One region of the Salinivibrio sp. EAGSL genome, then DNA from elsewhere that is predicted to be linked to it. Evidence: predicted binding sites of a transcription regulator. Region 1 holds the regulator's gene; the other holds the start of a gene.
What was found. Region 1 encodes CRP, which controls carbon source genes, mostly activating them, when cyclic AMP is high. Its sites were predicted from a motif close to TGTGANNNNNNTCACA; they were not measured.
Positions count from the first base shown of each region.

Region 1 (4,217 bases):
GATCACGAAGGCGAATGATACCCGCTATGGTTTGTCGGCAGGCCTTATCAGTGAAGACGAGGGCGAATGGCAATACTTCCTCGATCATATTCGCGCAGGGATTGTGAATCGTAATCGTCAGTTGACAGGGGCAAGCGGTGATGCGCCATTTGGCGGGCCAGGTGCGTCGGGTAATTTACGTCCAAGCGCTTACTATGCCGCCGATTATTGCGCTTATCCCATGGCATCAATGGAAGGGGAGCAGGTGGTACTGCCTGAGACGTTCGCCCCCGGTATTCCGACTCAACAAGATTAAGGAGACCAATATGGACAGTGGCCAAGCGTTATTCGATAAATTATGGCAAGACTATATTAACCGTCTTTGCCCATCGGCACATCAGGTACATGCCTTGCTCGAAGAAGGGCAGCCTTTAATCAATGATCATATTGCCTTGCGGACATTTGGTTTGCCCAAGGTTGGGCTTGAGGTCTTGGCGCGCCCCTTCCTGGCGCTAGGCTATCAGCAAAAAGGGGACTATACCTTTGAAGCGAAAAAGCTCAATGCCTGCCATTTCGAGCACCCCGATCCTTTGATGCCGAAAGTGTTTATCAGTGAATTGATGGTCGAGCAATGCTCGCCTGCGCTGCAAGCCATTGTTCATAAGCTGGTGGCACAAGTCGATGCGTCGTCACTAACAGGGAGCGATTTTCTTCATCAGGGGCGGCTTTGGGACATCGATAGCGCCACCTATCAAGCGCTTGCTGAGGAGAGTGAATACGCGTCCTGGGTAGCCGCGCACGGTTATGGCGCGAATCATTTCACAGTGAGTGTCAATCAGTTAAAGGCTCATGATCATTGCCAATCGGTTAATCAAAAGCTGCGAGACAATGGCTTTGCAATTAACGAAGCGGGTGGGGAAGTAAAAGGGGACGCATCCGTTTATCTGGAGCAATCCTCCACCATGGCTGACCGTGTCCCTGTTGTTTTCTCTGATGGCACGCAAACCATTCCAGGTGGGTTTTATGAGTTTGCTAAGCGTTATGTGTTGCCCAACGGTGAGTTGTACCAGGGGTTTGTTGCCGCTTCAGCGGATAAAATTTTTGAGAGCACGCACTAACAAATAGTGGATATAACGAGGCCTAAACGGTTAAGGAAGAGTTCGCTCTTCCTTTTTTTTTGTTTTAAAAAGAAAAACCGACGCCAGGGCGTCGGTTGGGAATACAGAGAGCGCTGTGATTAGCGGGTACCGTATACCACGATGGTTTTACCATGGGCTGAAATAAGGTTTTGCTCTTCCAGCATTTTAAGAATACGCCCCACGGTTTCACGCGAGCAGCCAACGATTTGGCCAATTTCTTGACGTGTGATCTTAATTTGCATGCCATCAGGGTGCGTCATGGCATCGGGTTGCTTCGCTAAATTCAACAAGGTTTGCGCAATACGGCCCGTGACGTCCAGGAAGGCAAGATCCCCCACTTTTTGGCTGGTCACTTGCAAACGGCGCGCCATTTGTGAGGACAAACGCATCAATATATCGGGGTTAACCTGGATCAGTTGGCGGAACTTTTTGAATGAGATTTCTGCCACTTCACAAGGAGACTTAGCCCGAACCCAAGCGGTACGCTCCTGATCATCTTCGAAAAGGCCTAGCTCACCGATGAAATCACCTTGGTTAAGATAAGACAGGATCATTTCCTTGCCTTCTTCATCTTTGATTAGAACGGCGACAGACCCTTTCACGATGTAATACAAGGTCTCCGCTTTTTCGCCTGCATGAATCAGCGTGCTTTTAGACGGATACTTGTGGATGTGACAATGTGAAAGGAACCACTCGAGTGTAGGGTCTGTTTGAGGTTTTCCTGGAACCATATAACTTATTTCCTCTGCATGTGTTGCCCGGCAACAACGTCCTATCTTTGTCTGAGGGGTAACCCACCAGATCTATGCACAGAATACGAAGTCTGGGCGCGGGCTACAAGCTCACTGTATGTTAACAAGAGTGTATCTTTTTTTGTTAGCAATTTCTTGATTTTGATCTAGGCCAACCGCCTAAAAAACTGGCAAAAACGTGGCTAAGATCACGGCTTGAGAAGTAATACACGATAGATGCGCTACGCCCTAGCCAATCTTGCCTTTTTCGATTAGCTGCTGAATCAATGGACGGATGATAAGTTCCATCGCAAAGCCCATCTTACCGCCTGGCACGACGAGTGTATTATGCCGTGACATAAAAGACCCCGTGATCATTTGCAGCAGATAAGGAAAGTCGACGTTTTTCATCCCTCGAAAGCGGATCACCACAAAGCTCTCATCCAACGAAGGAATGCCTTTGGCGTTCAGTGGGTTGGAGGTATCGACCGTCGGCACCCGTTGAAAGTTAATGTGAGTGCGTGAGAATTGCGGCGTAATATAATGCAAATAATCGTCCATCGACCGCACAATCGAGTCGGTGACCGCTTCGCGTGAGTGGCCCCTATCGCGGGTATCGCGGACAAACTTCTGAATCCACTCAAGGTTGACGATCGGGACCATACCAATCAATAGGTCGACATGTTGGGCGACATTGACCTCACCATCAACCACACCGCCGTGCAAGCCTTCGTAAAATAGTACGTTGGTATTGTCGGGTAAATCCTGCCATGGTGTGAAGGTCCCTGGCATTTGATTGTAGGGCACCGCTTCGTCAAAGGTATGCAAGTAGCGGCGATATTTGCCTGTGCCGAGTTCACCGTACTCACGGAAAAACTGCTCTAATCGCGGAAAATCATTGGCGGTGGGGCCAAAGTAACTAATGTGCCGTCCTTGCTCACGTGCTTTACGGATCTCGACGTCCATTTCCGGTCGCGTAAAGCGATGGAAACTGTCCCCTTCTAGCCACGCCGCTTTGATGTTCATCATCTGGAACATCTTACGGAATGCTTCGGATGTGGTGGTGGTCCCTGCTCCTGAAGAGCCGGTGACCGCGATGATTGGATGTTTAGCCGACATGACGCGCCCTGTCATTCAGTCTGAATGTGTATCGCTGTTTATTGCGTACAGCGATGCTAAGATCTGAGTGCTTCTTTACGACGAATATCCACTGTCTCGTGCAACTCAGAATACACAATCACGGCGTCGCCGGATTGCAGTTGTTGGCGAACATCCGCCACTTTTTGTGCAAAGCTGACTTCCTGCTCACCATAATCGGTTCCTTCCCGTAACACAAAGTGCTCGATTAAACGAGTCAGTGTTTCCTCAGGGACCGATTGCCAAGGAACCATCATACTACATCACCTTTTGTTGATTTATGGCTGAGACGTTAGGGTGCTTGATGCTGATATTGTGAATCAGCTCGCATTTTACCCAATCATTCAACACAATGCAGTAGATCAATGTGCGTCGGTCTTTTTTGCTTTGCGTGGCGTCCTTTTTTAACGGGACGAGCAAAGGCGTGAGGCTAACCAGTGAGGCACCGACTGCTCCAGCCAGAACTGTGGCTGGCGCCAACTGCCGGTAACAAAACCAACATGCCCACCATGTTCGCTCAGTTGATAGTCAATATTCGCGGGCAGAGGCGAGGTTGGGATCACTGCGTCGGTCATAAAGGGATCGTCTTTCGCATGGATAATCGCAAGTGGGACCGTAATAGCGTCAAGGACAGATAAACCACTACAGCTTTGATAGTAGTGTTGAGCATCGTCAAAGCCATGCAGCGGTGCGGTGACCGTTTGATCAAACTCGAACAGAGTTTTAATCTTTGGCCGCTCCCCAGCATGCCACCGACCCACTTTTTGGTGTCGGGTAAGTTTTTCCGATAAGGTTTGTCGCATCGACCGTAGCAAATACGCTTGATAAACACGGGAAAACCCTTGTTGAATACGGGTCGAGCACGCCGCTAAATCGAGCGGGGGAGAAATAGCACAACCACAACTGACAATCGGATCATGCTGATAGTCGGCCAGGTAGCGCACCAACATGTTTCCTCCCAAAGAGACTCCCACAGCGGCAATCTCATTGTTCGGGTAGGTCTGGCGTAAATAGGTCAAAAATGCCCGAGCGTCCTCCGTTTCGCCGGAATGATAAGTCCGCGGCGCGCGATTAAGACGGCCACTGCAACCGCGAAAATGCATCACCACACCGCACCAGCCTTGCTGTTTAAAAGCGGCCAATAATCCATTGGCATAAGGGCTATCAAAGCTTCCTGCTAGGCCATGAAACAAGACAATAATAGGCTGTCCTACCTCGGGATGATGCGTCC
Region 1 covers NZ_JABWMG010000002.1:13,540-17,756, reverse strand. Annotated here, with positions in the region: gene astD (succinylglutamate-semialdehyde dehydrogenase) at 1-295, shown strand, start outside; gene HLG76_RS01495 (DUF1338 domain-containing protein) at 306-1,097, shown strand; gene crp (cAMP-activated global transcriptional regulator CRP) at 1,217-1,849, opposite strand; gene HLG76_RS01485 (phosphoribulokinase) at 2,099-2,968, opposite strand; gene HLG76_RS01480 (YheU family protein) at 3,025-3,243, opposite strand; gene HLG76_RS01475 (hydrolase) at 3,391-4,217, opposite strand, start outside.

Region 2 (4,217 bases), on a different contig from region 1:
CGGTATAGCCTTCATTAACGAACTGACCAATCGCCGTGCCACCAAAGGCGGTCATCCAAAGCACACAGGCCGCTGAAGGGATGATAAGCACACAGGTGATAAATTCACGCACAGTACGACCGCGTGAAACACGCGCAATAAACATACCCACAAATGGGGACCAAGAAATCCACCATGCCCAATAGAAGGAAGTCCAGCCTTGGGTAAAGTTCGCATCTTCACGGCCAAATGGCATAGACAGCGCAGGCAGATTTTGTAGATATGCCCCTAGGTTTCCAAAGAAGCCGGTTAAGATGGCAATCGTTGGACCCACGGCAATAACAAAGATTAGCAGCAACAGTGCCAAAATCATGTTGATTTCAGACAGGCGTTTGACCCCTTTGTCTACCCCTGCAACAACCGAAAGGATCGCCGCGCCCGTAATACCCATCACCAGCATGACTTCGGTGGTATTACCCAGGGGCGTGTCAAACAGATAGTGCAGACCGGCGGATGCTTGTGATGCCCCCAAGCCTAGCGAGGTGGCAAGACCAAACAAGGTCGCAATGATCGCGAGAATGTCAATCACGTGCCCTGTCCAACCCCAAACACGTTCACCGAACAGTGGGTAGAACACAGAACGCATGGTCAAAGGCAAGCCTTTGTTATACGCAAACAGTGCCAAGCCTAGAGCCAATACCGCGTAAATCGCCCATGGGTGTAAACCCCAGTGGAAAATAGTCGCAGACATACCTAAGCGACGAGCAGCTTCCGTATCCCCGGCTGCCGCCCCCAAAGGCGCCCAGTCAGTGCGAAGGCCGTCAGCACCGGTTGCCGTCCCACCTAACGCGGTTTGGAAGTGCGTCAATGGTTCAGACACGCCATAGAACATCAAGCCAATGCCCATACCGGCCGCAAAAAGCATCGCGAACCAGCCCGCATAGCCGTAATCCGGTTTGGCCTCTGTACCACCCAATCGGACTTTACCCAGTGGTGACACAACCAGCACTAGACAAGCAACAACAAAAATATTACCTGCAGAAAGGAAGAACCAGTCTAGATTTGAGGTTAGCCATCCACGCAAATCCCCAAAAACAGGACCGATTTGGTTTTGAAATGCCAAGGTGACAAAAATGAAGGCCAAAATCGACAGCCCGGAAATCATAAATACTCGGTTATGAATATCAAAACCAAACGGGCCGAGTTTCAGCGCTACGTTATCCTGACCGACCTGATAGTCAGTATCGATCGGGTTAACCTTCCCGTCTGGTGTCATCATATCTTCATGGCTTTTATCGCTCACGAGTTAACTCCTTAGTCCGTTTATTCGGAAGCCTGTGAGTGTTGGTAGCGAGCTCATTATTTATTGATGTTTAAGCCATCTTTAACATCAATAAAAGATCAGTCATCACCACACAGTCGGCTACATTAACACATCTCGAAAATTTTTTAATTAGGGGCCTAACCAAATGTTCATTTTGTGACCACCTACTAAGAAAAAATCAGCCCGAATCCCGCGTCCTTACTCGCTCAGCGAGTTATTTGAACTCTTTATTTCAGAACTATAAATAATCGTGTCGCTAAGGAAATAGCACTATCCTTGGCCTATTCGAATCATAGCCGGGTTTTATTCTAGATGCCCATGAAAAATAGACACAGTCACCATCAACACTTTTGATGCAACGCAATCTTCACTCACAATGCTGATAGGAAGAACCCGTCTCGACACCTTTTATAACCAAGATGTCACGCATCATTTACGAGCTACAACACACCTTTTATCAATATAGACACAAGTGCAATTAAATGAACACAAAGAGGACAAAAAGTGACTCTTGTCACATTATTAAAATCGCGTACAATACCGCCGCAATCGTTTTCCATCCTAAGTTTAACGTTTGCGGAGCAACATCATGCAGTTTGGCATTGGCCTTTTGGGGATTAGTGTCCTCTTCCTTATCGCGGTTGTCTTTTCGGAAAATCGCTCCGCGATTAATTGGCGCACAGTGGGAGGTGCGTTCCTAATACAAATCGTCTTTGCTGGCTTTATCATCTCTGTTCCGCTTGGTCAGCGTATTCTAGCTAACGCATCAGAAGCCGTGTCGGCGATTATTAGTTTTGGCGATATTGGCGCTGAATTTCTGTTTGGTGATCTGGCTAAGTTTAAACTTGGTTTTATTTTCGCTTTTAATGTACTTCCCACCATCGTTTTTTTCTCTGCACTGATCGCTGTGCTTTACCACATTGGGGTCATGACTTGGATCATTCGCCTCATTGGTGGCTTATTGCGCCGCGTACTTGGCACTTCTCGCACTGAGTCCATGTCTGCCACGGCCAATATCTTTGTTGGCTCCGTTGAAGCGCCGTTGGTTGTAAAACCTTTTCTTTCTACCATGACTCGCTCCGAGCTGTTTGCTGTTATGGTAGGCGGGCTCGCCTCAGTCGCCGGCGGCACCATGGTGGGTTACGCAGGCTTGGGGGTAGAGATGAAATACCTGATCGCGGCTGCGTTTATGTCGGCACCTGCTGGGTTAATGATGGCCAAAATAATGGTACCGCAGACCGAATCCCCCATGAATCATGCTCAACACCAAGCGCTCGAAGACGATCAAGATAAACCAGTGAATGTGATTGATGCTGGCACGCAAGGCGCCTTGAGTGGCTTACAAATTGCGATGGCCGTGGGGGCCAGCTTACTCGCCGTGATCAGTATGATTGCGCTGATTAATGGTGGGTTAGGGAAACTGGGGCCTATTTTAAACTTGCCGCAACTAAGCCTTGAGTGGCTATTCGGCTACCTATTTGCACCAGTGGCTTGGCTGATTGGCATTCCCTGGCAAGAGGCGATGACAGCAGGCACCTTGATTGGTAAGAAAATTGCTGTGAATGAATTTGTGGCGTTTGCGGATTTTATGAACCTAAAAGAAGCGCTCTCTCCCCATAGCCAAGCCATTGTTACGTTTGCGTTATGTGGCTTTGCCAACCTCACCTCAATAGCAATGTTAATGGGTGGCTTGGGCGGCATTGTCCCAGAGCGCCGCGGTGATATCGCCAAATTAGGCATGCGCGCCATTCTTGCCGCAACCTTAGCCAACCTCATGAGTGCCACCTTGGCAGGGCTATACCTCTCCCTTTAATAGCAACATTACTTTGTGTTTTCGTTATTTATCACCATGGACGGTGAGTCGCTTGTGGAGGCTCGCTAGCAAACCTCTGGGTCTGTTACACTCTTTCACTTTACATTAAGAGAGTTAAATCGATGCGATATCCTTGGGTGCTTTTTGATGCGGATGAAACCCTGTTTCACTTCGATGCGTTTGCGGGACTACAACGTATGTTTTCGCGCTACAATGTCAATTTTGACCATCACGCGTTTGCGGAATACTCAGAGCTAAACAAGCCTTTGTGGGTACAATATCAAGATGGTGAAATTGATGCTCATACGCTACAAACCGAGCGTTTTACGCGTTGGGGAGAGCGTCTTAACGTGGCGCCTGCAACATTGAACCAGGGTTTTTTAGATGCAATGGCTGAGATTTGCGAACCATTGCCAGGCGCGCGCGATCTTATTAGTGCGATCAAGCCACATGCACATATTGGTATCATTACTAACGGATTTACCGCTCTCCAAGATATCCGCCTGGAAAGAACCGGGTTGAAGTCTGCGATTTCAACCTTAGTGATATCCGAGCAAGTGGGCATCGCCAAGCCGGACCCTCGGATCTTTGAACATGCCTTTGAAAAAATGGGAAATCCCCCCAAGGACAAAATCTTAATGGTTGGCGATAATCCACATTCTGATGTGCTGGGTGGCATGCGTGCAGGGATTGATACATGCTGGCTTAATAGCGATAACACACCGTCACCAGCAGGCATTACGCCAACCCATCAAGTCGAGTCACTTTTTGATCTAAAAGCATGGTTGATCTGAAAACGTGGTTGTGGTTAACCGAAAGGCATAAAAAAAGAGAGCGTAATGCTCTCTTTTTTATGCTCAATGACTCGTGGACAAGATTTGTCCACGATGGCTCACGAACAATGCTTAGCTATGGTCGCCACGTACAAAGGCTGCTTTTTCAGCGTGCTGGCCTTGATCTGTGTTAGCGACATAGTTGACTGAACGGCTGTTCTGGTTTTGTGCATGAATAAATACACGACCAGACTCGTCAGTGACTTTCGCATCCAGACCGGATTCGCTAGTCACTTTCGCACCTTCAACCGCTTGGCCTTGCTCGGTA
Region 2 covers NZ_JABWMG010000003.1:26,737-30,953, reverse strand. Annotated here, with positions in the region: gene HLG76_RS02600 (BCCT family transporter) at 1-1,282, opposite strand, end outside; gene HLG76_RS02595 (NupC/NupG family nucleoside CNT transporter) at 1,893-3,116, shown strand; gene yjjG (pyrimidine 5'-nucleotidase) at 3,239-3,910, shown strand; gene HLG76_RS02585 (hypothetical protein) at 4,022-4,217, opposite strand, start outside.
Region 2: HLG76_RS02595 (NupC/NupG family nucleoside CNT transporter) is a predicted target of CRP. The motif match lies at 1,807-1,822, and genes of this name have one in related genera.